3 regions of the Myxococcus sp. XM-1-1-1 genome follow, and region 2 is predicted to be linked to each of the others. Evidence: riboswitches for the same ligand, from Rfam matches in the RefSeq annotation. Region 2 holds a riboswitch; each other region holds the start of a gene.
The links. A riboswitch is a leader RNA that binds a small molecule or an ion and turns the genes downstream of it on or off. The one in region 2 is predicted to bind cobalamin.

Region 1 (10,384 bases), on a different contig from region 2:
TGGCGCGCACGGAGTCGAGCAGCCCCTCCACCACGTCCAGCGTGGCGAGCGCCGCCGCGCAGCACACGGGGTTGCCGCCATAGGTGCTGCCGTGCGAGCCGCGCGGCCACGTCATCACCGACTCCTTGGCGATGATGGCGCCCAGCGGCATGCCGGAGGCGATGCCCTTGGCGGACAGCAGGATGTCCGGCATCACGCCGAAGTGCTCCGCCGCGAACATGTGCCCGGTGCGGCCGATGCCCGACTGCACCTCGTCGAACACGAGCAGGATGCCGTGCGTGTCGCAGATGCGCCGCAGCTCCTTCAGGAAGCTCGTCGGGGGCACCACGTAGCCGCCCTCGCCCAGGATGGGCTCCACGAAGATGGCGGCCACCTCGCGCGGGTCCACGTGGTTGACGAACCACTCGCGCTCCAGCGCCAGGGCCGGGTTGCACGCGTCGCCGCACGTCTGGGGCGCGCAGCCGTTGGGACAGCGGTACGGATTCGCGTACGGGACGTGGATGACGCCGGGCAGGAGCGGCCCGAAGAAGGCGCGCTGGGCCACCTTCGATGAGTTGAGCGAGATGGCGCCGTAGGTCCGCCCATGGAAGCCGCCCTTGAAGGCGACGATGTACTGGCGGCGCGTGTGGTGCCGCGCGAGCTTGATGGCGCCCTCGACCGCCTCCGTGCCGGAGTTGGTGAGGAAGACCTTCTTGGGTCCCATCTCGGGCAGGTAGCCGGCGAGCCTGGCGCAGAGCTTCGAGAAGGCGTCGTAGTAGAAGTCCGTGCCGCAGATGTGCAGGAAGCGGCCCGCGGCCTCCTGGACGGCCTTCACCACGTGCGGATGCGCGTGGCCCGTGGAGGCCACGGCGATGCCCGCCATGAAGTCGAGGAAGCGGTTGCCGTCGACGTCGTGGACCCAGGGGCCCTCGCCGCGCTCGACGACGAGCGGGTACTCCTTGATGTACGAGGGCGAGCTGAAGCGCTGGTCCAGTTCGATGATGGCGCGCGCCTTCGGCCCCGGCAGGGCGGTCTTCACTTCGGGATGGAGCATGGTCATGGGGGTCTCCTGTCGAGGGCGTCAGCCCATCCGTGTCTGCGCCTGCTCGCGCATGAATTGAGCGACGTAGTAGGGGCCGCAGCCGCCCTTGCCGGACCCGCCGCTGCCCTTCCAACCGCAGAAGGACTGCACGCCGGGCCACGCGCCCGTCGTCGCGCCCGTGCGGCGGTTGGCGTAGAGGACGCCCGCCTCGGCCTGGGCCATGAAGCGCTCCACGTCCTCGGCATCGCGGCTGAAGATGCCGGCGGTGAGGCCGTAGTCGCAGTCATTGGCCCGCAGGAGCGCCTCGTCCAACGTCGAGAAGCGCGTCACGCCGACGAAGGGCAGGAACAGCTCGTCGCGCATGAGGCGATGTCCGTGCGAGAGCGCCACCACCGTGGGCTCCACGAAGTGGCCCTCCTCGAGCGCGGCCTCCAGACGGGGACGTCCACCTCCCGCAATCACCGCGCCGTCCTGGCGGGCCTCGTCCACCGCGCGCTCGAAGCGCTTCACCGCCGCCGCGTTGATGACGGGGCCGGTGAAGACGGACGCGAGCGACGGGTCACCCACCCGCGCGTCACGCGCCTTCGCGGCGAGGCCGTCGGTGAACGCGTTGTACAGCGACTCGTGCACGTAGATGCGCGACAGGGCGCTGCACTTCTGACCGGACATGCCGAAGGCGGAGCGGAAGCAGCCCTCGATGGCGGCCTCCAGGTCCGCGTCGCGACAGACGATGGCGGGGTTCTTCCCGCCCAGCTCCAGGAGGCACGGCCGCACGCGGCCCGTGGACATCCGCCGGTGCAGCTCCATGCCCACCGCCTTGCTGCCGGTGAAGGACACGCCGTCGATGCCGGGGTGGCGCACCAGCGCCGCGCCCACCGCCTCGCCCTCGCCGTGCGCGACCTGGAAGACGCCCGGAGGCAGGCCCGCGTCGACGAGCGCCTGGTACAGGCCCTCCGCGCACCAGGGCGTCTCCTCGCTGGGCTTGAGGATGACGCTGTTGCCGCCGAGCAGCGCGCCGCCGCTCATCCCCGCCGCGAGCGCGAGCGGGAAGTTGAACGGCGAGATGATGACGAAGACGCCGTAGGGCCGCAGCACGCTGCGCGTGTCCTCGTTGGGGGACAGCCGCGCCATGGGCCGCGAGTAGCCCTCCGCCTGCTCGAGCTGACCCGCGTAGTAGCGCAGCAGGTCCGCGGACTCCTCCACGTCACCGAGCGACTCGAGCCGGCTCTTGCCCACCTCCAGCGTCATGCGCGCGGACAGCTCCATGCGCCGCTCGGAGATGAGGTCCGCGGCGCGGCGGAGGATGCGCACGCGCTCCTGCCACGGCGTCGCGCCCCAGCCGCGCTGGGCCTCGCGCGCCACGCGCACCACGCGGTCCACCTCGGCCACGGGCGTGCGGTGGACGGACACGAGCAGCTCGTCCGGCCGCGCGGGGTTGCGGCTCTGAAGCAGGTCTCCACTCCGGAACGCCTCGCCGCCGAGCCACGACGGCAGCTCTCCGCCCAGCGTCGAGCGCACGGCGGCGAGCGCCTCGTCGAACTGCGCGTGCAGCGCGGACAGGTCCGCCTCCAGCACCGAGTAGGTGATGCGGAAACTCATGACGCCTCCTGGAAGAAGTGGTGGATGCCGCGGGCGAGCGTGTCGACCAGTTCGTCGACCTCCGCCTCGGTGATGACCAACGGGGGGCCGACCATGAGCAGGTCCCCGTTCGTCCCGTCCGCGTGGCCCGTGTTGGACCAGAGGACCAGCCCCCGCTCGAACAGCGCCGACAGCAGTCGCTCGATGACCTTGCGCGCGCGTGGGAAGGGGCGCTTGCTCGCGGTGTCCTCGACCAGCTCGATGCCGGCCATCAGCCCCACGCCCTGCACGGAGCCGACATGCGGCAGCGCGCCCAGCGCCTCACGCAGGCGGCGCTGGAGGTGCGCGCCCACGCGCCCGGCGTGGGCCACCAGGTCGTGCCGCTCGTAGTAGTCGAGCACCGCCAGCCCCGCCGCCGTCATCGCGGGCGCCTGGAGGTACGTCTGCGCGTGCATGAAGCCGCCCGAGCCCCGGCGCAGCTCCTCCAGGTGCTCCTCGCGGATGAGCAGCGCGCTCAAGGGCGCGTAGCCCCCGCTGATGCCCTTGCCGAGCACCAGCACGTCCGGGGTGAAGTGGAACAGGTCGCTGGCGAAGAAGCGGCCGGTGCGCCCGCAGCCGCACATGACCTCGTCGGCGATGGTGAGGATGCCGTGCTCGCGGCACACGGCGCTCACGCGCTCGAAGTACCCGGGCGGTGGAGGCGACGCGCCCGCGGACGAGCCGATGACGGGCTCCGCGATGAAGGCGGCGATGGTGTCCGGGCCCTCGCGGCGAATCGTCTCCTCGAGCAGCCGCGCGTAGTGCTCGGCGCCGTCGCGCGCGTAGTCCTCCAGCCCGGAGCGGTACGGGTACGGCGCGGGCGTGGTGACGACCTCCGCCAGCAGGGGGCCGAAGAAGGTCTTGTAGTGGGGCCGCCCCGACAGCGAGAGCGCGTACAGCGTGTTGCCGTGGTAGCCGGGCACGCGCGCGATGACCTTGCCGCGCTGGGGCTGGCCGCGCTCGACCCAGAGCTGGCGGACGAACTTCACCGCGGCCTCCACCGCCTCGGAGCCCGAGCCGAGGAACGCGGCGCGCGTGAGCCCCTGGGGCGCGAGGGCGCACAGGCGCGTGGCGAGCGCCTCGGTGACGTCGGTGGTGAAGTGGGTGCCGTTGACGTAGGCGACGCGCAGCAGCTGCTCATGGATGCGGTCCGCCACCTCGCGGTTGCCGTGACCCACGCTGGCCACGAGCGCACCGGCGGAGGCGTCGAGGTAGCGCTTGCCGCTCGCGTCGAAGAGGTGGACGCCCTGGCCGTGCGTCACCACGGGGAAGTCGCGCGCGAGATTGCGCAGCAGCACGTTCCCCTGGGGGTAGCGCACCGTGTGCCTGGCTTCGTCCCGCATCGTCCGTCCTCCACGCAGCGCGGACGACCGGAGGTCGCCCGACAGGGCTCCCGCGTGGAAGAAGGGCAGTCACGATGCGCGCGTGAGCGCACACCAGGCCCCGACTGGAGCCCACGGACCGACCTTCGCCCCCACGGGCGACTGGAGACACGGGGGATGGAGGTCGGAGAAGTCGAGCGTGCGTGAGGGCCCGTCGAGGCACGAGCGCCGCTCGAACCTTCCGGCCGTCCCACGCGGCTCCAGGTCGAAACCGTCCGTGGATTTCTCCCACGGTCGGATGCGGGCAGGTCTTCGGGCTCGTGAGCGCTTCGGCCTTGGGGGCCGGCTTCCTACGACTCGTCGCTTCCCAGCTCCCCAGGGGAACCAGTGCGGATGACGAGGCTCGTTCTCACTTACCGCTGCGGGGCAGCCCCGGATTCGAACCGGGTTCCCTTTTAAGCTCGGACCGAGGTCCGAGCACCAACATGGGGCGGTATGTACTGTTCGCCTCTTCGGACTGTCAAGCGAAGCGCCGGTGCGCGCTCGACGCGCGGGGACGTGACGTCTGCCGGTGCGCGGGGATGTTCGACGAGCAACCTGCCGTGCATGAGCGCTGGCGCATCCCGCGCGCAGGCGTCACCTTCATCGGTGGCGCTCCGCGTCGGAGGACGCCTCCAGACCATGGCTCCGTCCGCCGCGAACACCGCCGCCGCGCCCTTCACGTTCACCCGTGCACAGAGGGTGTTCACGATGTCGGGCGCGCTGCTCGGGCTGCTGCTCGCGGCGCTGGACCAGACGATTGTCGCCACGGCGGGTCCCTCCATCCAGGCGGACCTGGGCATCTCTCCCGCGCTCTATCCATGGCTGACGACGTCGTACCTGGTCGCGTCGACGATGATGGTGCCCGTGTGGGGGAAGCTGTCGGACCTGCTGGGCCGGCGCGTGGTGCTGGCGGCGGGAATCGTCGTGTTCCTGCTGGGCAGCTTCCTGTGCGGCGTGTCGCGCTCGACGCTGACGCTCATCCTGTACCGCGCGGTGCAGGGGGTGGGCAGCGCGGCGCTCTTCACCGCGTCGCTGTCGGTGGTGGCGGACCTCTATCCGCCGCGCGAGCGAGGCAAGTACCAGGGCCTGTTCGGCGCGATGTTCGGCCTGTCGAGCGTGGTGGGGCCGCTGGCGGGAGGCTTCATCACGGACCGGCTGGGGTGGCACTGGGTGTTCTTCATCAACCTGCCGGTGGGCGCGGTGGCGCTCGCGCTCGTGCTCTCGCGCATGCCGGCGCTCAAGCCGCCGGGGGCCTCGCGCGGGAGGCTGGATGTGACGGGCGCGGTGCTGCTGGCGCTGGCGGTGGTGCCGCTCCTGCTCGCGCTCAGCCTGGGACGTGGCGCGGAGCAGGTGGCGCACGGTGGCGGCTGGGCGTGGAGCTCGTGGCAGGTGCTGGGGTTGTTCGCGCTCGCGGCGGTGGGGACGGTGTTGTTCCTGCGCGAGGAGAGGCGCGCGCAGGAGCCGCTGCTGGACCTGAAGCTGTTCCAGGACCGGACGTTCGCGCTGGGGAACGCGGCGGTGTTCGTCATCGGCGCGGTGTTCCTGTCGGGCGTGGTGTTCCTGCCGCTGTTCATGGTGAACGTGGTGGGGCTGTCGGCCACGCACGCGGGGCTGACGTTGACGCCGCTGACGTTGGGCGTGGTGGCGGGCAACATCCTCAGCGGTCAGCTGGTGTCGCGCATCGGCCGGTACAAGGGGCTGATGCTGGGCTCGCTGGTGGTGTTGATGGTGGGCTTCACGGTGATGGGGTTCACGCTGACGCCCACGTCGACGCAGACGGAGGTCACGGTGAAGATGGTCCTGGTGGGCGTGGGCCTGGGACCGTCGATTCCGCTCTACACGCTGGCCATCCAGAACGCGGTGTCACCCCAGCGCATCGGCGTGGCCACGGCGATGGCCACGTTCTTCCGTCAGCTCGGGATGACGCTGGGCGTGGCGCTGCTCGGCGCGGTGTTCGCGACGACGCTGTCGCATCAGCTGGGCACCCGCGTGGCGAGCGCCACGGAGGGACTGCCGCCGAAGCTGCGCGCCGAGCTGGCGTCCGCGGTGCCCGGTGTCGACGGGAGCGAGGCGGGCCCCGCGCAGTCGGCCTTCCAGGCGGAGAAGGTGAAGGAGCGCGTGCGCGCGGAGCTGGAGGCCGAGCGGCAGGCCCTTCAGCGCCCGGAGGTACGGGAGCAACGTGCGAAGGAAACGGCGCCCTCCGATGCGCGCGAGCAGCCTGCCGCGGCGTCAGCGCTCTCCGCTGTGGACGCGAAGGAACAGCGGGCGCTGGAGGCGGTCGACCGGACGGCGCTGGCGCTGAAGGAGTCCTTCACGCGGGCGGTGGAGGCGGTGTACCGCTGCGCCATCTTCGTCGCGCTGCTCGCGTTCCTGGTGACACTGCGGCTGCCCGAACAACCCCTGCAACGCGGGCGCGCGCGGGCACCGGCACCCACGGAATGAGCTCGGCGGCGCGCAACGCGCACGGAGGCGGACCGGGCCTTGCGCCGGTGCACACGACAGTGCGCGAGGGCACCGTGGCGGTGTGCCGGGCATCACCACCACGGACGGGACAGCGCCGGGCTCACGCGGCGGTGAGCGCGGAGGACTCCGAGTCGAGCGTGTAGATGCGCACGGGGTGGGGCACGCCCTTGACGGGGTGGTGCCCCAGGTCCTTCACGTCGCCACGGTAGTGGGAGACGAAGGACTCGGAGAGGAGCACGGGCTCGTTGAGCCCCGCGCACAGGCCCGCGATGCGGCTGGCCAGGTTCACCGCCGGGCCGATGACGGTGAAGTCGAGCCGGTCCGACGCGCCGATGTTCCCGTACATCACGTCGCCGACGTGGAGCGACGCGCCGAACTCGTAGGTGGGCAGGCCCCTGCGGCGGCGCGAGGCGTTGTCCTGCTCGCTGGCACGCACCGCCTCGTGCACGGTGCGCGCGGCGGCGGCGCAGCGGTCCTCCACGAGGGCGTGGTCGTCGATGCGGAAGATGGCCAGCACGGCGTCGCCCATGAACTTGAGCACCTCCGCGCCGTGCGAGTGGAAGGCGCCGACCATCGTCTCGAAGTAGGCGTTGAGCAGCTCGAGCAATGCGTCGCGGGGCAGCGCATCCGACAGCGCGGTGAAGCTGCGCAAGTCGCTCAGGCAGATGACGGCGGAGGTCGTCTCGCCGTCGCCGCGCCGAATCTGTCCCTGGAGGACGCGGCGCCCCGCGTCGCGGCCCAGGTACGTGTCGAGCAGCACGCCCGTCATGTCCTTGCGCGCGAAGACCTCCAGCACCAGCTCCAGGATGGGCTGCAGCTCGTGGAGCAGGGCACGGTGCGCGTCCGTGAAGCCCCCGGGCTCGGAGGTGGCCCAGGAGACGCCGTGGCGCGAGTCATCGCTGAAGCACACCGGCAGCGCGAGGTACTCGGTGAGCCCCTCGGCGCGCAGCTCGGTGAACATGGGGAAGTCGCCGTCCGGGAGCGGCTGCTCCAGGCGGCGGTGGATGACGGGCAGCCCCTCGCGCAGGGCCTTGAAGGGGCTCTTCGAGAACGCGGGCAGGTGCTGGAGGCCGTGGGGGTGGACCTCGGCGGTGGCGCCATGTCCGACGCGCCAGCGGAAGCTCCGGGCGTGCAGGAGCGGGTGCAGCGTGAAGAGGACGATGGAGGCGCGCGACACGGGCACACCGCACGCGGTCAGCCGTTCACACAGGCCCGACAGCAGCGGCACGGGATTGGGCAGACGCCTTGCTTCCACGGCGAGCCAGCCCACCACGGAGGAGAAGGCATGGTCGCGAAGGCTTCGCGAGTCTCCGGCATTCACTTTCACGAGGCACTCACCACCCCCCGGCGGGCCGAGCCGGGCCGGGCGCGAAGCAACCATGACGAACCCGGAGCGTCAACGGAGACCTCGGAGAGCGAGCGGGCGGGTGCCTGTCCCCGCCGCCCCTCCCCCGAGTGTGCGTGGACCTCACAGCTCGTCGAACAGGTCGACGACGGCCTGCGCCAACAACTCCTGCTCGTCGGAGGAATGCTGCGACGCGTACGTGAGGACATCCTGAACGCCCGCCGCGTCCCTGCTCCAGAAGAGCGTCTTCAGCCGCGCTCGCAGCCGCTCACCCTCGTCACCCGCCGAGTCGATCGCCTCGCGCGTGGACTGCGCGCCCACCAGCTTGACGTAGACGAACATGTCGAAGCTGTCCTTGGACTTCTCGGGACGATGCTCACGCTTGGCGCGCTCCTTCATCGTGAGGAAGCCCACCGCGTCGGGCAACAGAATCGCCAGGGACTTTCCGCCCACGGTGAGCGACACCTGCTGGCTCCGACGCAGGGCGACGCGAGAGTCCAGCAGCGGCGTCATCTGCGTGGGGAGCGCGTCGACCTCCACATCCCCTGGCGCGAAGAGGTCCAGGTCCATGCGCTGACCACTGGGCAGGTCCTTCGACCAACGATAACCCTTCGAGCGTCGGGAGAAGCCTCGTTCCGAGAAGACCTCGGGGAGCCGGCCCGCCATGAACTCCGAGCCGTCCATGTCGAACAGCAGGTCGGGCTCGAACGAGAACCCCCGCTCCACGGCCACGCCCGTGTCCGTCTCGACGGCGATGACCCCCGAGCCTCCGCGGCGCTTCGACTCCAACGCGAGCACCTGTCCACCGATGAGCATCACGGGCGTCGACAGCGCTCCCAGGTCGAGCAACAGCTCCCGGAGCTCGCCCAGGATTTCGTCGAACCGCTCCTCGTCGGTCACTCGAAGTCCTCGACGAGCGGCAACGACCTCGCGAAGCGACGCAGCAGCTCGTCCGCCTGTTCCTCACCACGCCCGCCGCTGTGCTGGAAGTCCACGGCCAGTTGGGGGAGCGCCACGCCCGGGCCATGCGGGAGGGCGCGCGGACTGGAATAGATGCCTCCCACCTCCGTCTCCGCGGAGGGCTCCGCGCGGAGAATCCAGAAGTTGTGCGGCGTCATCCGGCGCAGCTCGAAGGCGCGGATGGCCGCCTCCTGCGAACCGGAGAGATAGAGCCCGTGGGGCAGCCCCGAGACGAACCGCTCCTCGGGTTCAAGGGCACTCGCCAGGGAGAAGATGGAGCGAATCCCCTGGGAGCTCAGCCTCCGATACCCCGCCTCGAGCGCCTGGGACGTCGTGGAGGGCGCGTTGAACCCCTCCTTCGAGATGGCCGTGGGACGTCCGTGCTTCATCCATGTCTTGAGCAGACCCACGGGCTCGCGAAGGCGCACGCCGCCACCGACGTCCACCAGTCCCTCCTGGGTGAGTCGCTTGATGACCCCATGCGCATACGCGTAGCTCGTCTGGGTCTGGTCCGAGAGGGCGCGCACCGTCCAGCGACGGCCGGGGGACTCGAGCAGCGCGCGCACGATGCGACTGCCCTTGCCGTGGAACACCGGCTCGCGAGGGACGCGGTTCGAGGAGCCGCGCCCCTGAATCCGGATGAAGGTGCTCCCGGTGCGCAGGAAGAACGTGCCGCGTTGATCCACCAGCGCGAGCTCTTCGTTCGCGCAGGCCTCGACCACGCGAGGCGACGCGGAGTCGGTGACGAGCATCGGCACACGGAAGGTCGGCAGCTTGTCGAAGTCCGTTTCCCGGTGACGAAGCTGCTCGCGGAGCGACAGCAGCTTGTCCTTCTGGGCCACCACCTGCGCGGGGAACAGGGGCGCGCGGTAGCTCAACAGCACCGGGACCCTGGCCTCCGGAAGTCGGACCTCCGCGAGGTCATAAGCCGACTCCCCTCCCGGACCGGTCCGCGGGATGATCAACCCCTCCTGACGCACCAGCTCCACGCCCGCCGGAAGCGTCGGCGGGTCCTTCCAGAACTCTTCCCTGAAGTGGGGTCTATCGGGCTTCATTCAATTTTGTCGATACTGCTACGATTCCTAGCAATCAGCCAGTCCGCTGATAGCCATCTCGTGATTATCGACAAAATTGAGTCACCGGCCCTGGAGCCCCTCAGGCGCCACGGAGGGGCTCGGAATCCCGAGCCCCTCCCCTGCTCAGTGCCCAGACGAGGCCTTCGCAGGGGCGGCCACGGGAGCCCCGCCACCCGGGGGCGCAGCCGGAGCCTCCGGCCGCGCGAGCGTGTCCGGGGACTCGGCCATCGCATACGTCACCCACGCGGTGGCGGCCGTGCTGCGCGCCAGGTCCTGCGGGTCCACCTTGTCCAACGTGTCCGCGTGCGTGTGGTGCACATCGAAGTAGCGGCTCGCGTCCACCTCCACGCCGAAGAACGGCACGCGCGCGGGGAGCAGCGGGCTGATGTCCGCGCCCCCGGCCTCGCGCGGGGAGAACTGCGCCGCGCCGAGCGCCACCAGCGGCGACAGCCACGGCTCCAGCAGCTCCTTGCCACCCGGCCCAGAGCGCAGGCTCACCGCCACCGGCCGCCCGCCACCCGAGTCCATCTCCATGGCG
Region 2 (10,384 bases):
TAGACGTCGCGCATGCCCTGACAGGCGCCCACGATGTCGCCGTAGCGCTGGTCCTCCAGCTTGCGGCGCAGCTCCGTGTTGTCCAGCTTGAGGTCGTTGACCAGCATCGCGTTCTGCAGGACGAGCGACGCCTGCGCCGCGAAGATGGTGAGCATGTCCGCGCTCTTGGGCTCGAACCGGTTCACCAGCCGGTCGTTGCCCACGTAGATGACGCCGAACAGGTCGCCCTTGTGCATCAGCGGAACGCACATGACCGAGTGCACGCGCAGGTTGACCACGGACTCGCTGGCCTTGAACTCGGGGGCGTCCACCGCGTCCGCGACGATGAGGGGCCGCTGCTCCTTGACCACCTTGGCGATGATGGAGTCGGACAGCTTCTCCACCGCGTCCTCGATGTTCTCGCGCGCCACGTTGCGCGCCACCTTCACGCGCGGGTCTCCGCTCTCCATCAGGATGAGGAAGCCCTTGTCGGCGCGCGTCACCTCGATGGCCTCGTCCATCAGGCTCTCGAGGATGCGCTCCACGTCGTAGAGCGCCAGCAGCCGCTCGCTGAAGGCGGTGAGCCGGCGCAGCATGGCCAGCTCGCGGCCGGGTACCCCGGGCAGCTCCGTGGTGTGTGAGTCCGACGTGTCCCTGGTCGCCGGCGCCTCGCGCTGCGCCGGGGCGAGCGTGGAGGGCGGGGGCGCGCGCGGGGCGTCCTCGCGGGAGAACTTCAGCTCCGTGTTGCCCACGCGCAGCACGTCGCCGGTGGCGAGCGCGTGGGTGTCGCGCTTCTTGCCGTTGACCTGCACGGTGGCGCCCAGGGTGCCCACCTCGTAGCGCGTGCCGTCGAAGGTGACGTGCAGGGCGCTGTCGGGGACACCGGGGTCGTCGAGCGCGATGTCGTTGTCCGCGCTGCGGCCGATGCTGGTGATGCGCTTGTGCAGGGCGATCTCGCGGACCTTGCCATCAGGACTGCGGACGGTGAGGCTGGCCATAGGGCTTCACATACCTGGAGGTTGAGGGGCTCAGAAGGTGAGGGACAGGGCGACGCCGCCGCCGCCGGAGGTGGGGTACACGCCCACGCGCGCGGTGGTGCGCGGCGGGGTGGCGCGGGGAGTCAGGACCTCGGAGCGCGGCGTGTTTCGCGCCGGAGGCTCGCGCGTCTCCACGGTGGTGCGCACCACCTGGTCCTCGTGGTGGTACAGCGCGTCCACCACGCCCAGGGCGTAGATGGTGTAGAAGCCCGCGGCCGAGGCCAGCTTGAGCAACTGCCAGGTGTCTCGCTGGCGCTCGCGGCTGGTGGGGATGAAGCGGATGGTGATGGAGGCCTTGCCGTCGTCATCGAGCACGTTGTCCAGCTCGAGCGTGCGCTCCTCGAAGAGCGACTCGTAGGCGAAGTAGGAGATGACGCTTGTCACCGCGAGCACACCCTCGGTGGCGGCGAAGACGATGCCCAGGCTGTTGCGGCCCTGCTGGAACTGGCCCGCGCCGAACGGGACGAAGTTGACCAGGAAGTTGCGCTTCTCCACGGTGCGCACGTTGACCTGGCTGGCCAGCTCCTCGGCGCGGCGGCGCAGCACCTCCGCCTCCACGCGCTCGCGCTCGCGGCGCTCGGTCTCCGCCTTCTCGCGCTCCTGGCGCAGCCGGCGCTCCTGACGCAGGAACTCCAGCTCGTTGGTCATGTCGTCCTTGATGCCCTCCAGGAAGGCCACCGCGGGGGGCGGGACGACGAACGGGTCCAGGCTGAAGTCGGGGTCCAACCGGAGCAGGGCGCGCAGGTGGCGCGAGGCCTCCTCGGTGCGGCCCAGGTTGAACGCGGCCAGGCCCGCCAGCTTGTGCAGCTCCACCAGCTCGTCCTCGCCCAGCCCGCCCCGGTCGATGCGCGCGCCGGCGCGGTCCAGGACCTCGGCGTACTTGCCGTACTCGAAGCTGGCGCGCAGGGCCGTCACCTCCGGGTCCCCGGTGTCCTCCTGCGCGAGCGAGGCGGCTGGCGTCCACAGCACGAGCCAGAGCGAGATGAGCGCGAGCCCACGGTTCATTCGGGGGACAGGCTCCCGGCCACGAGCGTCGGCTCTCCCGGGCGCAGCTGCACGACGCGGCGCTCCGTCTTGTAGCCGGGGTGGGAGATCTCCACCGCGACGGTGTGGAGGAAGCCCGCGGGGCCGCGCGGCGCGCGAATCTCGAACGGGTGCTGGACGCTGTCGCGGGCGGTGCGCACCTGGTCGCCCACGCGCACGGTGGCCTCGGCGGGCGTGTACTCGAGCGAGAGCGGTGACGGCTTGGGCTGGGCCCCCAGGTGGAAGCGGTTCTCGCCGTCGGACTGGACCTCGATGTCCTCCTTCACGTCCAGGCAGTAGTCGCAGGAGATGGTGACGGTGTGGCGCCCCGGGGACAGCTCCACGTCGTGCTTCGACAGGGCCTGGGCGCTCGGCGCGCCGTCGCCCACGCGGATGACCCCGAAGGGCCGCACGAGGATGGTGGCGAAGACCTTCTTCGCCCCGGGCTGCCGTCCGGCGACGCGCTCCTCACCAGGGCCTCCCACCGCGCGCGCATCGTCCGCGGCGCGAGGTGTGCCGCCCACCGCGCGCGGACCGCCCGTGCGCGGGGAGGGCCCGCCGGGGACCAGGGACAGCGCGTCGGCGCGGGTGCCCGGCGCCTCGGTGGGAGGACTCTTCGACGCCATGCCGCGCGAGCCCTCGCTCCGGGGCGACGGCGTGCGAGTGCCTGGACCCTCGGGGGCTCGCGGCAGCGCGCCGGGGGCCACGCCGGTGCCCGTGGGCGCGGCGGGCCCAGCCCCGGTCGGGTCGGTGGAGGAGGGCGCCGTCGCCTCGGGGCCGCTCGGCTCGCGGCCTCCGGACGTCATGGACGGGGGCGTGGAGGGCGTGCTCGCCTCGGGCGGATGGAACGCGGCGTCGGCGGGCGCGTGGTACAGCTTGTAGCCGCCGAGGCTCACGGCCGTGAGGGACGCGAGCCCCACCGCGAGCCGGATGCCGCGCCGTCGCCACTTCCGCGCGCGCTGCGCCCGCTGGATGCCCTTGAGCAGCCCCAGCGCCCGCGCGTTCTGCGCGTCCAGCGCCAGCACCTGGTTGAGGCAGCCGAGCGCGCGCGGCGTGCGCTTCTCCGCGAGCAGTCGCTCACCGCGCTCCAGCAGCGACGCGACGATGCGCTGGCGCGCGAGCTTCCGGTACGACGGCGGGTCGGCGAAGAACGACACCAGCTCCTCGCCCACGCGGGCGAAGCCCAGGCCCGCCAGGTAGTCCGCGAGCGCGTCGCGCAGCTTGCCGGCGTCAGGGTAGCGCTGGTTCGGGTCCCTCTGCAGACAGCGCGCGCAGATGTCCGCCAGCTCATCCGACAGACACGGGACGCGGCGGCGCGGGTCCTCGTAGTCGCCGTCGAGGATGCGCTTGAGCGTGGCCGTGGTGTTGGGCGCGGAGAAGGGCAGCCGGCCCGTCATGGCCGCGTAGAACATGATGCCCACGCTGAAGACGTCCGCCTCGGGGCCGGCCTCCAGGCCCTCGATGATCTCGGGGGACATGTGCGCGGGCGAGCCCACGAGCGTGCCCGTCACCGTCATCCGCTCCTCGATGTCGAGCAGCCGCGCGATGCCGAAGTCCATGAGCTTGAGGATGCCGTCCTCGCGCACCATGACGTTCTCGGGCTTCAGGTCGCGATGGATGACGCCCGCCTCGTGCGCATGCGCGAGCGCCGCGGCCAGCTCGTGGATGACCATGGCCGCCAGCTCCGGCGGATCCATGGGCCCCTCGTCGAGCACCGTCTTGAGCGTCTGGCCGCGGATGTACTCGGTGACGATGAACGCGTCCTGCGCGTCCGCGGCGGAGAAGTCGAACACCTCGAGGATGTTGGGGTGGTGCAGCTTGGCCACCGCGCGGGCCTCGCGCGCGAGCCTCCGCCGCGACTCGTCCTTGCCCGCCAGGTGGGGATGCAGCACCTTCACGGCCACTTCACGGTCCAGGGCGGTGTCGAGCCCCTTGTACACGACGCTCATGCCCCCCGAGCCGAGCTGCTCGAGGATGCGATAGCGACCGATATGGCGGCCGACGAGCGTCATGACGTGTGCGGCGAAAGTGCCTTCCCCCTCCCTCAGTCCCCGAAGCTGATGCCCATGCTCTTCGCGAAGCGCACCAGCTCACCGGAAGGGTCCACCCGGCGCTCCTTGCGCGACTCGCTCAGCGGTACCGCGACAATCTCTCCGGCGCGCAGGGCCACCATGTGGTCCCACTGTCCATCGCGCACCAGGTCCAGCACCTTGCAACCATAGCGCGTGGCGAGCACGCGGTCCGCCGCGCTCGGGCTCCCGCCACGCTGCAGGTGGCCCAGCACGTTCACGCGGATCTCCGCTTCCACGTGCTGCGCCAGCAGGTCCGCGCACACCTTGCCGGAGCCGCCCAGCCGCACCACGCCGCGTCCGGGCACGTCCTCGGCCTTGTCCAGCACGGCCAGCGTGCCGCCCACGGGGAAGGCGCCCTCGGAGATGGCGATGATGGAGAAGCTGCGGCGGCGCGTGGCCCTGCGGCGCAGCTTCTCCACGATGGACTCCACCCGGTAGGGAATCTCCGGGATGAGGATGACGTCCGCTCCGCCAGCAAGCCCGCTCTCGAGCGTGAGGAAGCCCGCGTGCCGGCCCATGATCTCCACCAGCATCACCCGGTCGTGCGCCTCCGCCGTGGAGTGCAGCCGATCCAACGCCTCCGTCACGATGAGCCGCGCGGTGTCGAAGCCGAACGTCTGGTCCGTCCCGCTCAAGTCGTTGTCGATGGTCTTCGGACAGCCCACCACCTTGAGGCCCTTCTCACTGAGCCGGTGGCCGATGGACAGCGTGCCGTCGCCGCCCACCGCGATGACGCCGTCGAGCTTCAGCGCCTCGCAGCGGCGCAGCACGGCGTCGGACACATCGCGCTCCACCCAACGTTCCCCCTCCCTGAAGGCGTAGATGAACGGGTTGGCGCGGTTGGACGTGCCCAGGATGGTGCCGCCCTTGGGGAGGATGCCGCGCGTGTCCTCCTCGGTGAGGGGACGCGTGAGGTCGGGCTCCACCAGGCCCATGTAGCCGTTCTCGATGCCGACGAACTCGTGGCCGAACTCGTGCGTGCCCCGCTTGACGAGGCCGCGGATGAGCGCGTTGAGCCCGGGGCAGTCTCCGCCACCGGTGAGGACTCCGAGTCTCAGTGAACGGGCCATAGGGGTCGGACGCGGGTGTCAGAGGCAGGAGTGCCCACCATGACAGCGACGTCGGACCTGATGATAGGAGGCCCCCGCGCTGGGGTGCAACGCGCGAATCACCTCACGGATCGGATTTCCGAGTGGAAACGCGAGCTTCCATCAGTCCCGCTTGAGGCGGCGACGAGAGGCGACGCGGTCCAGCAGGGCCTGCAGACGGGGCTGGGGCGCCTTGGGCAGCGCCTTGTCTGTCGGAGATTGTAGGGGCATCTCCTTCGCCATCCGGTAGACCTCGATCAACCGCTCCTTGAAGAGCTCGTTGTCGGGGCGCTCCTGGACGGCGCGGCGGTAGGCGGCGGCCGCTCCCACGTAGTCCCCGAGGGCGAACAGGCGCTCACCCTCCTGGGCGGGTGAGGAGGGGCCGAGCGGGAGCTCAGGCTCCTCGGGCGGTCGGGAGGCCTCCAGCTTCTGGAGCTCCAGGGGCTGGAGGGACTCGCGGAGGTTGGCGAGCTTGTCGGCGAGCGCGCCGTCGTCCGGGAAGGCCAGGAGGAGCGCCTCATAGAGGTCGAGCGCCTCGACCAGCTCTCCACGGCGCAGCGCTCGGTCGGCGCGAGCCTCCATCTCCACCCGGGCTGCAGGATTCATCTCGGCGCGAGGTTACCCGTGCCCGACGGGGATGTCACAACGAAGGCGCGCGGGCCTGACTTCACGGTGAGCCGGGCCGGTGGGCCTCATGCCCGTGAAGCCGTGTCTTCTGGGTATCCATGGGTTCATGCGGCCTGGCGCGTGAGTGGCCGCGTCCGGGGCTCGGGGGGCCTATGCTGCGCGGTGTGAGCCTCTCGTGGGTGGCAGGCGGGTGGTTGTTGCTGTCGGGCGCGCTCGGGACCGAGCTGCGGCGCGACGGCTACGTGCTGCGTCCGCCCGAGGGCTTCCACATGGTGCGGTGGGAGCCGTACACGGGCTCGGTGGCGGGGGCGGTGACGTTGGACGCGGAGACGCCGAGGTCCTTGTCCGCGGCGCTCGCGGATGGCGAGGGCCCGGAGGCGGCGACGATGTTGGTGTCGGTGGTGGAGCGCGGCTTCTCCGCGAGCCCGTCCGAGCGTGACGACTTCGCGTCGGCGGTGATGCAGCACTTCCAGCGGGAGCTGGGGGTGGTGCTGTCGCCGGAGCGCGTGGACCGGATTGGAGGCGATGCGCCGCGCGTGGAGGTGCTGGGGACGCTGCGGGACGCGGGGCAGACGCGCACGGTGCTGGTGGCGGGGCTCGCGTCCGAGGGGCGGCACGCGGTGGTCGTCGTCAGCGCGCCCGCGGTGCGCTGGGAGGTGCTGGCGCCGAGCGTCCGAGCCTCGCTGGAGACGTTCCGCCTGGAGCCGACGACGACGCCTGGCGTGGTTCCCCGGCGCTTGTTGGGCGCGCTCGCGGGGGCGCTGGCCGGTGCGCTGGTGGCGTCATACGCGGCGTGGCGCCGGGGGCGCGCGGGGCGGATGGCCTCCGAGTCGTGACGACCGCGCGGCTCGCGCACGAATGAATCCCCGGTGGCGCCCTGGGCGGCGCCGCGAGCGGGCCGCCTCGGAGGCGGGCGGGTCCCCGCGTGATGCCATCTGCTGGAGTGCGCGCCGGAGCCCGAGGAGCCGGCCCCGGCGCGGATTGCGTTTCAGGGCTTCACGTCACTGCGCACCCGGCTCGGGCAAGAGCGGGGGCACGGCGGTGGGCTTGCGGTGCTCATCCAGCGCCACGAGCACGAAGCGCCCGCGCGTGCACAGCTCCCGCGCGCCCGTGAGCAGGTCCTCGGCGAACATCTCCACGTCCACGGTGACGGAGGTGCGGCCCGTCGCCGTCACGCGGCTGACCAGCTCCACGAGCTGCCCCTGCTGCACGGGCATGTGGAAGTCCACGCGCTCGCTGGACGCGGTGACCACGGTGCGGCGCGTGTAGCGGCTGGCGGTGATGAACGCGGACATGTCCATCCACCTCAGGGCCTGACCTCCGAAGAGGGTGCCGTAGTGGTTGGTCTGATCGGGGAACACCATGTCCACCATCCGCGTCTCGGTGGCGGAGGAGGGGAGGGACGGCTGCATGTGACTCATGGACGGACTCCTGGCCCACGGGCCTCCCCGGACATGAAGACCTCCGAGGGCGGCGGTGGGCCGCGAGGGATGGCCTGACCTTCCCGCGAAGGCCGGGGGCGAAGCGCCACCCGGGGCGCTGTCCGCGTCCCAGATGGGCTCGAGGCAGGTTTTCGGGCTCCGTGGGCCTCCCACCACCCGCCCCTCATCGCGGCGCGTGCTGGCGTCCTAGGCGCCGTCCCTTCCCAGCCCTCGTCTGCCGAGGACCAGTGCGTTCGACGGCGTTCGTTCCCACTGACCGCTGCGGGGCAGCTCCGGATTCACACCGGATTCCCTTGCTAAACCTCGTGGACCCCCACGAGGCACCTCGGGCGGGGCGGACCCTACCCGCTGCCCGGCGCGTCGCCAACAGGGCAGGTGGGTCGACGAGCGCACCGGAGGCCTCATGCCCCGCCACTCGGTACCCCCGCGCGCGCGGCGCTGGGATAGCGTGCGCCGCATCCATGTTCGTCTTCCTCCTCGTCGCCGTGCTGGGGCAGGCGCCGGCCGTCGCCCCATCCGAACCGGGCGCGCCCTCCGCCGTCCGAAGCCAACCCGACGTCGTGCCCGCTCCCGCGCCCGAGCCGCCTCCGGCCGTGTTGCCCCCGGCCACCCACGAGCTCTTCCAGCGCATCCAGAACCGCGTCGCCCAGGTGCGCATCATCGAGCGCCGCTCGGGCACGCGCTCCTCCATCGGCTCCGCCTTCTTCGTCTCGGGCGACGGGTACGCCATCACCAACTACCACGTGGTCTCCGACGTGGTGCTCCACCCGGAGGACTACACCGCGCAGCTCGTGCTGCGCACCGGCGGGGAGCCCGTGCCCGCGCGCCTGGTGGACGTGGACGTGGTGCACGACCTGGCCGTCATCCGCATGGATGAACCGGTGAAGGACTACTTCGTCCTGGAGGACCGCGAGCCGCCCCAGGGCGCGCGCCTGTTCGCCATGGGCAACCCCCATGACCTGGGCACCACCATCGTCGAGGGCACGTACAACGGCTTCATCCAGGACTCGCTCTACGAGCGCCTGCACTTCAGCGGCGCCATCAACCCGGGCATGAGCGGCGGCCCGACGCTGACGGGGCAGGGCACCGTGGTGGGCGTCAACGTGGCCACCATGGGCAACCAGCTGGGCTTCCTGGTGCCGGTGCACCGCGCGAGGACGCTGCTCGGCCGGGCGCTGAAGATGGCGCCGGACGCGACGCCCGCGCTGCTGGAGACGGTGCGCGCGCAGCTCATCGAGAACCAGCAGCGGCTCACCGAGCAGATGCTCGCGGCCTCGCTGCCGAAGCAGGCCCTGGGCAGCTACCACGTCCCGGGGCGGTGGATTCCCTTCCTCAAGTGCTGGGGCGACACGCCGCATGACCCGGAGGTGCCGTACACCGTGACGAACTACCAGTGCTCGTCCGAGGAGGACATCTACCTGTCCTCGCGGCACCGCACCGGCGTGGTGGCCTTCCTGCATCAGCAGGCCTCCAGCCAGGAGCTGGGCGCGCTGCGCTTCTCCGCGCTCTACACCGCGCTGTTCTCGCAGGACCCGGACACGGTGGAGGCCTCGCGCGAGGACGTCACCAACTTCCGGTGCACCTCCGAGTTCGTGGACGTGGGCGGGCTGCCCGTGCGCGCGGCCATGTGCCTGCGCGCGTACAAGCGCTTCCCGGGGCTCTATGACCTGGTGCTGCGCGCCGCCGCGCTCAACGCCAGCACCAGCGGGGTGGACACCAGCCTCACGCTGGGCGGCTTCACGGCGGACAACGCGCGCAAGCTGGCGCGCCGCTACCTGGAGGGGCTGTCGTGGACGAAGTGATCTTCCTGGAGGTGTTGGAGGGTGACTCCGTCCACACGCGTCACCGGCTGGATCGCTTCCCGGCCACGGTGGGCCGCGCGTACTCGAACGACGTCATCCTGGATGACCCGAAGGTCTCCGCCGAGCACCTGCGCATCGACCGCCGCGAGGACGGCGCGCTCGTGCTGCGCGACGTCGGCAGCGACAACGGCACATGGCGCGTGCAGCCCTGGACGCAGCTGGCGGAGCTGGAGCTGGCGCCCGACACCCGCGTGGCGGTGGGGGACACGGTGCTGCGCTTCCGGGCCCGCAACCACGCGGTGCCGCCCACGGTGGTGAGCACCGTGTCCGGCGAGCCCCGCGAGCGCGTGTTCGAGCACCCGCGCGCCTTCCCCGTGGCGATGCTGTCCCTGCTGCTGTTCAGCGCGCTGGCGTCCTACCTGGGCAACTACGCGCGCACGGACTGGGGCGAGCTCACGGTGGCCCTGGTGATGCCCCTGACGCTCACGCTCCTGTGGGCCGGAGGCTGGGCGGTGGCCAGCCGCATCTCCCGTCGCCACTTCCACTACCGCGCGCACGCGACCATCGGCGCGCTGGTGCTGCTGGGCGCCGTCGCGCTGCCGCTGCTGGTGGCCGCGCTGGGCTTCAGCCTGGGCCTGGGCGCGAGCCTCTCCTGGGTGTACCACGCGACGTTCCTGCTCCTCATGGGCTGGGGGCTCTTCTGGCACCTGCGCTACGTGGCGCGGTGGGAGCCGGCGCGGCTGGTGCGGGTGCTCGTCGTGGTGACGCTGGCCTTCGGCGCTGTGTCGCGGGCGAACGATTTGCTGGGCAACGAGCCCTTCAGCACGTCGCTCGACTTCTCCCGCACGCTGCTGCCGCCCGTCTTCCGGGTGGCCCGCGCCCAGCCCGTGGAGTCCTTCTTCGAGGACCTGGACGGGCTCCAGGAGCAGGTGGACGCGCTCGCCAAGGAGGAGTAGCGCGCGACGACGCCCTGGGTGGGCTGGCGGTGTCAGACCTGGAAGGTAGCCTGCGTCGCTCGGGTGGTCGAGCGACCAGGAGGTCCAGGTGCGAGTGAGCGTGGCGCCGGAGCTGTCGTCGTTCCGGGAGGTGGCGCGTGGGTTGTTGGTGCGCGGCATGCCTCCGGACCGGGTGGAGTTCGAACAGGGGCAGGGGGCGTGGACGCAGTGGGTGGACCCGCTCCTGTCCGGTGGTGGCGCCCGGGCCGTCCCGGCGCTGCCCGCGGACTTCCTGTCCCTGGCGGAGAAGGTGGTGTGTCACCGGGATCCGGAGCGCTTCGCGCTGCTGTACCGCGTGCTGTGGCGGCTGACGCACGGT
Region 3 (10,384 bases), on a different contig from region 2:
CGTGGTCTGCACCTCCGGCCTCGTCGTCTGTGACGGCGCCTGCGTGGACACGCGGAGCGACACCGCGCACTGCGGCGCCTGTGGCACCACGTGCTCCTCGGGGGAGGTCTGTCAGGACGGCGCCTGTGGTTGCCGCGCGGGCACCGAGTTCTGCAACGGCGCCTGCGTGGACACCGCGACGGATGTCGCCCACTGCGGCGCGTGTGGCTCGGCCTGCGCCGCCGGACAGGTCTGCGAGTCCGGCACCTGTCGCGAGGGCTGCTCCGAAGGGCTGCTGCGCTGCTCCGGCGCGTGTGTGGACGGCCAGTCGGATGCGCTCCACTGCGGCGCCTGCGGCAACGTGTGCCCCGACGCGCAGTCCTGCCGCTCCGGGCGTTGCACCTACGACGTCGTGGCCGCGTGCTTCACCAACGGGCAGCTCGTGGGCCTCCAGGCGGGGACGGACCAGCTCGGACCTCGCCGAGAGTTCGGCGCTGGCATCCAGGCGCTCGCGTCCTGGGACGGCTTCGTGCTCGGCGCGGACATGACCAACGGCAAGCTGCTCCAGGCTCCTGGAGGCAACCTGGGCGCGCTCGTCGAGGAGGACTCGCTGGGCGTCGTGTCCGGCTCCCCCAATGACATCCTCGTGGACCCGCCCCACGTGTACGTCATCGACTCGGTGAACAACACGCTCCAGGTGCTCCGCCGTGACGGCCCGTCCCACGGCAACGGCCTGGGCCTGCGCACCGTGGGGCAGTTGAACCTCGGCCCGAACACCAGCCCCCAGGCGCTCGCGCGCTTCGGCGACCTGCTCTACATCCCGCTCTTCGGCACCGGCAGCTCCAACTTCCAGCACGGCAACGCCGTGGCGCGCGTGGACATCTCCGACCCCACGCAGCCGCGCAAGGTGGACACGCTGTCGCTCACCGGCCTGGACCTGAAGCCCTTCGACGGTACGGGCTCCATGCCCCTGCCGTTCTCGGTGACGGCGACGCGCACCCACGTGTACGTGGCGCTCACCAACCTCAACCCCGCCAACGACTACCGCCCCAACGGGCCGGGCATGCTCGCGCGCATCGACCCCGCCACCGGCGCCGTCAGCGCCATCGACCTGGGCCAGGAGCGCTGCCTCAACGCGGGCTACGTGGAAGCCGTCGGTGACCAGCTCGTGGTCGCCTGCATCGGTGAGGCCATCTACGACACGGCCAACGGCTACATCGCCACGTCGGTTCGCTCCACGGGGCTGGTGCTGGTGAAGAACGATGTCCCCGTGGCCTCCTACGCGCTGAATCCCGGCTGTCAGCCCGGCGCACCGGGTTGCCTGTTGTCGGTGGCCAGCCGCTTCGCCGTGTCCCGAGGCGCGGTGTACCTGGCGGACACCAACGCGGGCCGCGTCTTCGTCGTGGAGGTCGGTGATGGCACCCTCACCGAGCGCAGGGGCTACTCCACGCCCACCGCGAAGGGCCCCGCGCTGGAGGCGTGCCCGGTGGACCCTCGACGCCCCGTGTCCAACGCCATCGACGTCACCGCGCTCCATTGACAATGCCTGTCGCCCGCCATATCCCGGCCGCGTCCTCGGTGCCGTCGTGCGAACCACGGCGGCTCTAGGGAACCCGGTGCGAATCCGGGACTGCCCCGCAGCGGTGTGCAGGAACGACCGCCGTCATTGAAGCACTGGTCCCTCACGGGACTGGGAAGCGACGGCCACTAGGTGGGCGCCCTCCGGGGCTCCCGCGCCTGCGAGTCCGAAAACCTGCCGTGGACCCGTGCCCCTTGGGCACGGACATCACCGAGGCCTCCGAGGGGAGGCGGCGGAGGCGTCAGCCCATTCACCGCGCACCGTGGGGTGCTCGGGTGCCCGCCTTCGACCGCGTCCTCCTGGAAGCCCACCCGCCCGTGGGGGCGGAGAGGGACGAGGACGCAGATGAAGACGGCTGAATCGAAGCGCGCGAAACCTTGGATGAAGTCCGCATCACTGGCCGTGGCCTCCTTCGCCGTGGCCCTGCTCGGCACCGGCTGCAACCCGGAGTGTGTCGACCCGTTCGACTGCCGCGCCGACAACGGCGAGGCCCCCGCGGGGCAGCAGTGGGTCTGCGTCGACGAGCGGTGCGAGACCGAGCCTGCCCCCACCACCCCGACGCCCGACGCGGGGACGCCGGATTCGGGCACGCCCGACGCGGGCCCGCCGGACTCCGGGACGCCGGATTCTGGTACGCCGGACTCCGGCACGCCCGACGCGGGTCAGCCGGACTCGGGCACGCCCGACGCGGGTGAGCCGGATGCAGGTGCGCCGGACGCGGGTGAGCCGGATGCCGGCCCCGTGGTGGTCGACTGCGCGACGGTGCCGCTGGACCCGAAGCTGGGCACGCTCGTGCTCCAGCCGGGCTTCGTCGCCGCCGAGTCCGTGGCGCTGTCGCCGGACATCCTCGCGCTCGGTGCTTCTCCGGGCCCCACGTATGCGTTCTACGGCATCCAGGGACGAGGCAAGGACGCCGCGCTGTACTCGCTGGGCACCTGGCCCGACCTCCTGCCGGGCACCACGAAGCTCTTCGACATCATCACCCCGGCGGACCGCGAGGGCGGCGCCACGGTGTACCCGAACGGCTATGTCATCAACGACGGCCTGCGCGTCTTCACCGGCTACACGCTGGGCGCCACGGGCTCGCCGGGCAACGTCGCCGCGTATGACCTGGCCACGCCGGCCCACTCGAGCTTCGTCGTCGCGCCCAAGAACTTCTCCGCGGCGGCCTTCTCGTCCGGGGAGCTGAGCGCGGTGCTCGTCAACGGCGGCGGTCTGGGCTCGGCCTCCGACCTGGCTGTCTATGGTCTCGTGACGTCCACGGACCCCATGGGCACGGTGCGCGCGGTCAACTTCCCGCAGGGTGACGTGGTGGGAAGCGGCTTCACCGCCGTGACGGACACGGGCGTCGCCGCGCTGGGCTACTTCGACCAGAACTTCGTCAACGTCCTCCACGGCGTGGCGCCCACGACGCTCGCCACCGCCATCACCAGCGGCACGCCGCTGGACCTGGGCACCCAGGCGAAGGTCGACGTGGGCAGCGACTTCAACGACGTCGCGGCCTTCGGCGGTGGCGTGGTGCTCAACCGCGGCGCCTACGCTCCCCCGGACTACGACTTCGTCGCCACCGACGTGTCCCGCTACGCGCTGTCCGTCGGCGCGAATGACGCCGTGACGGTGGGCGCGCGCGTGCCCGTGCTCACCTACGTCAACCAGTGCACCACGGTGCGGATGCTCAAGGCGCTCGGCTCCGACGTGCTCGTCGGCGTGGCTGACCGCAACGGCCGGCGCCTGGTGCGCCTCCAGGTGGCGCCGTGAGCACGCGCGCCTCCTCGCGGTTCGGTCGCGGCACCGTGCTCGCCCTGGCGCTGAGCCTGTCCGCGTGCGGTGGGGACGAGGCTCCCGTCACGGACGACGACGCGGGGCCCGGTGACTCGGGGACCGACGCGAGCCCCTCGCGGCCCGCTGACCCGTACGCCGACGAGGTGGTCGAGTACCTGCCCGGCCCCGGCGCGGGCTTCGGACAGGACCGCTTCCCGTCCATCGTCCTGGGCGCGCCGGTGGGCGGGGGGCTGGACAGCGGCTCGCTGGATGTCCTCTCGCTGGGGCAGGGTGGCTCCATCACCCTGCGCTTCACGGACCTCGCGGTGGTGGATGGCCCGGGCGTGGACCTGCTCGTCTTCGAGAACGGCTTCCTCATCGCCGGAGGCCCGCGCGCCTTCACCGAGCGGGGCCGCGTCTCGGTGAGCGACGACGGCGTGCAGTGGCACGAGTTCCCCTGCGCCCCCTCGGACGCGACGAACAACTACCCGGGCTGCGCGGGCGTGCGTCCCGTGACGGCCAACCCCGCCGCTGGCATCAGCGCCACGGACCCCGCCGTGGCCGGCGGTGACGGGTTCGACCTGGCCACCGTGGGCCTCGCCCGGGCGCGCTACGTGCGCATCGTCGACGCGGGCACCAACGGCTCGGCGGGCACCTCCGCGGGGTTCGACCTGGACGCCGTCGCCGTGGTGAACGGCGTGTCGCTGACCGCCGCGCCATGACGGACCTGGACCGCCGCGCCGCGCTCCTCACGTTGGCCCGGGGCGGCTGTGCCCTGGCCACGCTGGGCGCGGGGTGCGGCGGCGAGTGGCGGGAGGCCATCGTCCTGGACCCTCCGCCCGAGGGCGCCTCCTGCCCCGACCTCCCCCAGCCCGGCACCGCCGCCGAGGGCTGGGTGGAGGTGCGGCTCGAAGCGCATCCGGGCCTCGAGTCCCCCGGAGGCCACGCCCGGGTGCACGCGCCCGAGGCCCTGCTGGACGTGCTGCTCGTCCACACGACGCCCGGGTGCTTCGTGGCGCTGTGGCGCATCTGCACGCACGGCGACTGCGGCGTGGACTGGCGGCCCGGGGAGGGCGTGGTGGAGTGCCCCTGTCACGGCTCGCGCTTCGCCCTGGACGGCGCCGTCCTCCAGGGCCCGGCCCGGCGGCCGCTGGCGGCGTTCACCGCGGTGCGGCAAGGCGCGTCCGTCTTCATCCACCGACCCCGCTGAGCCCCGCACCCGAGGGAGCGGCCCGGCGCACTGTCAGTCCTGACCCGGCGACGGGCCTTTGCGCCGGGAGTCCGGGTCAGCCCCGTCCCCCTCCGGGGCACAGGTCTCCCTCTCTTACGTTGAGAGAGAGTCGTGTAATGTCGGGGATTCGATGTGGCAGATCATCATCAACGGGCCCGGCTACTTCGACACGTCCTATGACTTGCCCGAGGGCGTGACGAGCCTGGGCCGCGCCGACGAGAACGACATCGTGCTGGGCGGAGACCTGGTCTCGCGCCGGCACGCGCGCCTCTACGTGGAGGCGGACATCCTGCGCATCGAGGACCTGGGCAGCCGCAACGGCAGCCGCGTCAACGGCGCGCCCCTGCAGGGCTCCCGGCAGCTGTCCCCCGGCGACTCCGTGGCGCTGGGCGAGAACACGCTCGCGGTGCGCCAGCCCAACACCGTGGAGAACGCCGCCACGGAGATGGTGGACCTGGGCGCCGGCGGCGTCGTGCGCTTCGGCCACGGACAGGACGTGGGCCCGTCGGTCCTGCTCGCCAAGAGCGTGCGCGACGCGGACGTGCTGCGCCTGCTCGACAACGTGGGGCCGGTGCCCTTCGAGGACTTCAACCAGCAGGCCTCGTTCGTCCCCCCGGCCAGCCCCCGCGTGGCGCAGGAGACGCTGGTGCTGATGTTCCGCACCGCGGAGGCGCTCTCCACCGCCACCACGCTGTCCACCTTCCTGGACCTGACGATGGACCGGCTGCTGGAGCGCACCGACGCCACCACGGCGGTGGTGCTGCTCAAGCACCCCACGGGCGCGCTCGTCCCCGCGGCGGTGCGCCACCGGGGACGGCTGGCCAAGGGCGAGGTGCCGGTGTCCGACGCCATCGTCGACGAGGCGCTGCGCCAGGGCCGCGCGCTCGCGGTGGGCGACGTGCGCGACGACCGCCGCTTCGCCGCGCGCGAGAGCGTCATCCTCTACGGCGTGGCCAGCGTGCTGTGCATCCCCATCGGCTCCGAGGCCCCGTACCAGGGCGTGCTCTACGTCAACACCTCCGCCAAGGGCGACGGGCTGGAGCCCATGCTGGACGCGTGCTCGGCGGTGGCGCACCTGGTGGCCACCGGCGTGCAGAAGTTCTCCCCGCGCGACGGCGGCGCCACGCAGGAGCGACTGCGCCGCTCGCTGGAGCGCTTCCACCCGCCCGACGTCGCCGAGCGCCGCGCCACCGAGGCCCAGCGCCAGGGCGGCCGCCTGCCGGGCCTGGAGGAGCGCACCCTCACCGTGCTGCACGTGGAGCTGGTGGGCTTCCCCGCGCTGGCGTCGCGCATCGGCGGGGCCAAGGCGACCAGCCTGCTGAGCGACTTCCACTCGCGCGCCACCGGCATCGTGTTCAGCTTCGAGGCCACCGTGGAGTCCTTCATCGGTGAGTCCATGCGGGCCCTGTTCGGCGTGCCGTACGTGAAGGGCGAGGACTCCGTGCGGGCGGTGCGGGCGGCCTTGGCCCTGCGCTCGGACTGGGAGCGGGCGATGAGCCGCCGTCCCCTGGACGAGCGCTGCTCGCTCCGGATGGCCCTGCACACCACGCGCGCCCTGGTGGGGATGATCGGCAACGAGGTCCGCCCCGACTACACCGCCGTGGGCGAGGGCATGTCCGTGGCCACCTGGCTGGCGGCGACGGGCAACCCCGGGCAGGTGTTGATTTCCGGTAAGGTGCTGGCGGCCGTGGCGGCCCGCTTCGACGTGATGCCCCTGGGGGAGCGGCTGGTGCGCCCCCCCAAGGAGAAGGTGGCCGCCTTCGAGGTCCTCGACGAGGACGTCGGGGTGTTGACCAACCCCGGCCTGCGGTGAAACCCCCTGCGGCAGGTTGACGGGTTGATGGACCAGGGCAAGCCAGGGTTCAATGGGCGCCCGAGTGGTGGACCCCCGCCCCCATGAACGCTCATAACCCCTCCGCCCGGCTGCGCCCGTTCCGGCCCCAGCCCTTTGGCCGGTACACCCTCCTGTCCCATCTGGCGACGGGCGGCATGGGTGAAATCTATCTCGCGAGGCTGGAGGGCGCGCAGGGCTTCGAGAAGCTCTGCGTCATCAAGAAGATCCTCCCGCAGCTCGCCGAGGACACCGACTTCGTCGAGCGCTTCGTGGGGGAGGCGCGCACGCTCGTCCGCCTGAGCCACGGCTCCATCGCCCAGGTGCTGGACATGGGGCTGCACGAGGGCGAGGCCTACATGGCCCTCGAGCACGTGGACGGCAAGGACCTGCGCAAGGTGGCCGCCCGGGTGGGGGACAGGCAGGTTCCGCTGCCGCTGACGTTCATCCTCTACGTCATGGGCCGGGTGCTGGACGCGCTGGCGTACGCGCACCGCAAGAAGGACGACGACGGGGAGGACCTGAAGCTGGTCCACCGGGACATCTCGCCGCAGAACATCCTCATCTCCTACGAGGGGGAGGTGAAGGTCATCGACTTCGGGCTGGCCAAGAGCCGGCTGTCGGCGGCGAAGACGAACCCGAGCATCATCCTGGGCAAGTTCCTCTACATGTCCCCGGAGCAGGCCCGGCACCAGCCGGTGGACCGGCGCGCGGACCTGTACGCGGTGGGCCTGACGCTCTACGAGCTCATCTGTGGGAAGAACCCCTTCGACGGCATCCACCCCGGCGAGCTGATGTCCGTGGTGGCCAACCCGAAGGTGGCGCCGCTGGACGAGGTGGAGCCGCTCACGCCGCGCTCGGTGACGGCGCTGGTGGCCAAGGCGCTGGAGGTGGACCCGGCGCAGCGCTTCCAGACGGCGGAGGAGTTCCGCGGCCGGCTGCAGGCGTGCCTGATGGAGATCGACCCCAGCGCGGGGCCGGAGAGCGTCAGCCGCTTCATGCGCGAGCTGTTCACCGCGGACTTCCAGTCCGAGCGCCGGCTGCTCGCGAGCCTCAAGGACGTGCCGCGCGGTGGCTACGCCGAGGCGCGCGCCGCGGCTCCGGAGCCCTCGGAGGAGGGGGCCGCGCCGCGTCCGTCGCCGCCCGCGGGGGCGATGTTGCCGGCGAAGACCATCCGCCTGGATGGGCCGGTGGAGGCGCTGTCCTTCCATCCGACGCGGCGCAGTCGCGATGGTGGGCCCGTGGATGACGGGGAGACGCGTCCAGGCATCCCGATGGATGAGTCCACCCGGCCCGCCTTCCCGCTGGAGGCGCTGGAGGAGGAGGCTCGGGTGCGGGCGGCCCGGCTGAATCCGGACACGTCGCCCTCCCTGTCCGTGGAGGTGGCGCCCGAGGTGGCCGCCCGCCCGCCCGCGCCGCCGCCCGCCGTCGCGCCCGCGCCTCGGCCGCCGTCGCAGACGCGCGAGGTCCCGCTCACGACCATGCCCGCGGAGGCGATTCCTCCCGCGCCGCCATCGCCACCTTCGCGCCCGGACACGCGGCCCACGGAGCTGGAGCTGCTGCCCGTGGGCGCGGTCGTCGGTCCTGCGGACGGGCAGGGGAGCCCCTACGACGCCACCGACCCCCGCGCGGAGCCGCTGCGTCCCTTCGGTGAGGACCCGCGTGGCGCGGCGTCCCGGCCCCCCACGTTCAGCGGTGGGAACCCGCGTCCTCCTCCGCCTCCCGTCACACCGCCTCCCGCGGCGGTGATGCCCCAGCGGCAGGCGCTCGTGCCTCCTGGCGCGCCGGCACCGGCGTCTCCGGCGCGCTCCGGGGTGATGGTGATGCCCGCTGTCAGCGTGCCTTCCGAGGCGCCGGCTTCGGGTGTGACGACGCGGCCTGGACCTGGGGCCTCGATGCCGTTCGCGGGCGAGCAGCCCGCGTCCGGTGTGACGACGCGGCCTGGACCTGGGGCCTCGATGCCGTTCGCGGGTGAGCAGCCCGCATCCGGTGTGACGACGCGGCCTGGACCTGGGGCCTCGATGCCCTTCGCGGGTGAGCAGCCCGCGTCCGCTGCGACGACGCGCTCCGGACCTGGGGCCGCGATGCCCTCGGCTGGCGAAGTGCCCGCGTCCGGTGTGACGACGCGGCCAGGACCGGGGGCCTCGGTGCCCTTCGCGGGCGAGCAGCCCGCGTCCGGCGTGACGACGCGACCTGGACCTGGGGCCGCGCCGCCCCCTGGGTCTCCGTCGCGCTCGGGCGCGATGACCATGCCCCCGGCCGCCGCGTCCGCGCGCGGCGGCTCCCTGACGTCGAACCCGGGTGTCCCCTCACGCTCGGGTGCGATGTCGATGCCCGACGCGGCGTTGACGTCGAACCCCGGCGTGCCGTCGCGCTCGGGAGTGATGACGGGGCAGGGCTCCGCGTTGACGTCGAACCCGGGTGTCCCCTCCCGCTCGGGAGCGCTGCCAGGGCAGGGCTCCGCGTTGACGTCGAACCCAGGGGTTCCGTCGCGCTCGGGCGCGTTGCAGGTGCAGGGCGCCGCGTTGACCTCGAACCCAGGCGTGCCGTCGCGCTCGGGAGCGAAGGTGGGCGAGCCGGGCGTGGTGGTCTCCGACCTGGAATCTTTGGTTGGTGACGCGGACGGCGAGCTGCCGGTGCTCACGCCCGAGCAGATGGGACACGGCGAGCCGTCGGAGCGCCTGGAGGAGATGGACACGAACCCCCGGGCGTCGCGGCCCGGGCGAGCGGAGCGCTACGAGGACACGCACCCGCGCGCGCCTCGGGACGCGGACACGGACCCTCGGGGTCCACGCGTGGCGGACATGCAGGCCCGCGCCGCCGTCCACGAGGACACCCAGCCTCGCGTCGTCCTGGACGAGAGCCTCCTGCGTGACGCGGAGGGCGTCGCGCGCGACGACGAGGAGCGCTCGGGTGTCTCGCGTCCGAAGACGGGCTCGCGCCGTGTGAGGCCGTCCTCTCCGGGCATGGCGCCCGCGCCGGGGCGACGCACGGGTGTCAGCCGTCCCGTGGTCGTCGCCGTGCCCGAGGAGGAGGAAGAGGACGCGGACGTGCGCGTGTCCATGGCCTCGCACGAGGAGACGCGGCGCACGTCGGTGCCCTCGCGGCCCAACGTCCCCGTCCGTCGCCCGTCGGAGGACACGCGCAAGACCACCGTGCCCAAGCGCGGCAAGCGCAGCTCCGCGCTGACGTGGGTGGTGGTGCTGGGCGGCTTGGGCGCGCTGACGGCGGGAGCGGCGTTCCTCCTGTCGGACCCCCAGGTCCGGGGAATGGTGATGAACCAGCTCGGGCAGCTCGGCCTCGTCGCCAAGGGGCCCGAGGGAGCTCCGGCTCCGAGCCCCGTGGCTCCAGGCGCGAAGGCCTCGAAGGCCCCTGGGGACGGCGCCGCGGAGCCCAAGCCGGGCGCCGTGGTGGCGGAGCAGGCCCCCGTGGAGGCGGCGGCCCCTGGCGAGCAGGCCCCGGCTGACAATCCCGCGGCGGTGGACAGCCCGCCGTCCGCGCCTCCCGAGGCCGAGGCGGCCACCGCGCCGAAGAGCGCCGAGGACGATGACGGCTCGTTGCTGGCGCCCCTGGGGAAGCCGGCTCCGAAGGCCCCCGCGCCGAAGCGCGCCAACACCAATCGCGTGCGCATCATCAAGGGCGCGGGCCCGCAGACCGAGCTGGCACGCGAGTGGAAGGCGGCGAACGCCGAGTTCAAGAAGCTCGAGGCCCTCCGGTCCTGCGACAACCTGGGGTTCCTCTGCCAGAAGCGGGACGACCTGGATGAAGAAGTCGCCGCCGCCCAAGGGGAGTCCAACCCCGAGCTCTTGAAGACGGTGAGGAACTTCAGGAAGCAGGTCCAAGGCAAGCTGGCGTCAGGCGACCCGTGACGCCGTTGCCGTCGTCCTCGGACTTCCAGGAGCCAGGGTGTTGACCGGAAGTCCGGGTCGGGAAAGCCTCGCGGCATGAGCCTCCCCCTGATTGCTGGAGTGTTCCTGGTGGTGCTGGCGCTGGGCTATCGCTT

Region 1: another riboswitch for cobalamin. It lies ahead of K8640_RS25300 (aspartate aminotransferase family protein); the one in region 2 lies ahead of K8640_RS28210 (acyl-CoA thioesterase).
Region 3: another riboswitch for cobalamin. It lies ahead of K8640_RS10635 (hypothetical protein); the one in region 2 lies ahead of K8640_RS28210 (acyl-CoA thioesterase).

The regions. Positions count from the first base shown of each region.
Region 1 is NZ_JAIQDH010000014.1:97,746-108,129, forward strand. Features, by position in the region: gene K8640_RS25290 (acetyl ornithine aminotransferase family protein) at 1-1,039, opposite strand, end outside; gene K8640_RS25295 (aldehyde dehydrogenase family protein) at 1,061-2,620, opposite strand; gene K8640_RS25300 (aspartate aminotransferase family protein) at 2,617-3,981, opposite strand; cobalamin riboswitch at 4,246-4,460, opposite strand; gene K8640_RS25305 (MDR family MFS transporter) at 4,642-6,444, shown strand; gene K8640_RS43230 (adenylate/guanylate cyclase domain-containing protein) at 6,566-7,792, opposite strand; gene K8640_RS25315 (hypothetical protein) at 7,934-8,710, opposite strand; gene K8640_RS25320 (hypothetical protein) at 8,707-9,825, opposite strand; gene K8640_RS25325 (M20/M25/M40 family metallo-hydrolase) at 9,970-10,384, opposite strand, start outside.
Region 2 is NZ_JAIQDH010000017.1:27,919-38,302, reverse strand. Features, by position in the region: gene K8640_RS28240 (sigma 54-interacting transcriptional regulator) at 1-977, opposite strand, end outside; gene K8640_RS28235 (tetratricopeptide repeat protein) at 1,008-2,021, opposite strand; gene K8640_RS28230 (serine/threonine-protein kinase) at 2,018-4,051, opposite strand; gene K8640_RS28225 (6-phosphofructokinase) at 4,084-5,181, opposite strand; gene K8640_RS28220 (hypothetical protein) at 5,323-5,805, opposite strand; gene K8640_RS28215 (hypothetical protein) at 5,979-6,662, shown strand; gene K8640_RS28210 (acyl-CoA thioesterase) at 6,828-7,247, opposite strand; cobalamin riboswitch at 7,373-7,611, opposite strand; gene K8640_RS28205 (S1C family serine protease) at 7,730-9,070, shown strand; gene K8640_RS28200 (FHA domain-containing protein) at 9,058-10,026, shown strand; gene K8640_RS28195 (DUF4130 domain-containing protein) at 10,115-10,384, shown strand, end outside.
Region 3 is NZ_JAIQDH010000004.1:31,840-42,223, forward strand. Features, by position in the region: gene K8640_RS10630 (MXAN_6577-like cysteine-rich protein) at 1-1,519, shown strand, start outside; cobalamin riboswitch at 1,539-1,755, shown strand; gene K8640_RS10635 (hypothetical protein) at 1,940-3,316, shown strand; gene K8640_RS10640 (cell surface protein) at 3,313-4,041, shown strand; gene K8640_RS10645 (ubiquinol-cytochrome c reductase iron-sulfur subunit) at 4,038-4,529, shown strand; gene K8640_RS10650 (FHA domain-containing protein) at 4,681-6,363, shown strand; gene K8640_RS10655 (serine/threonine protein kinase) at 6,447-10,250, shown strand; gene K8640_RS10660 (carbon starvation protein A) at 10,326-10,384, shown strand, end outside.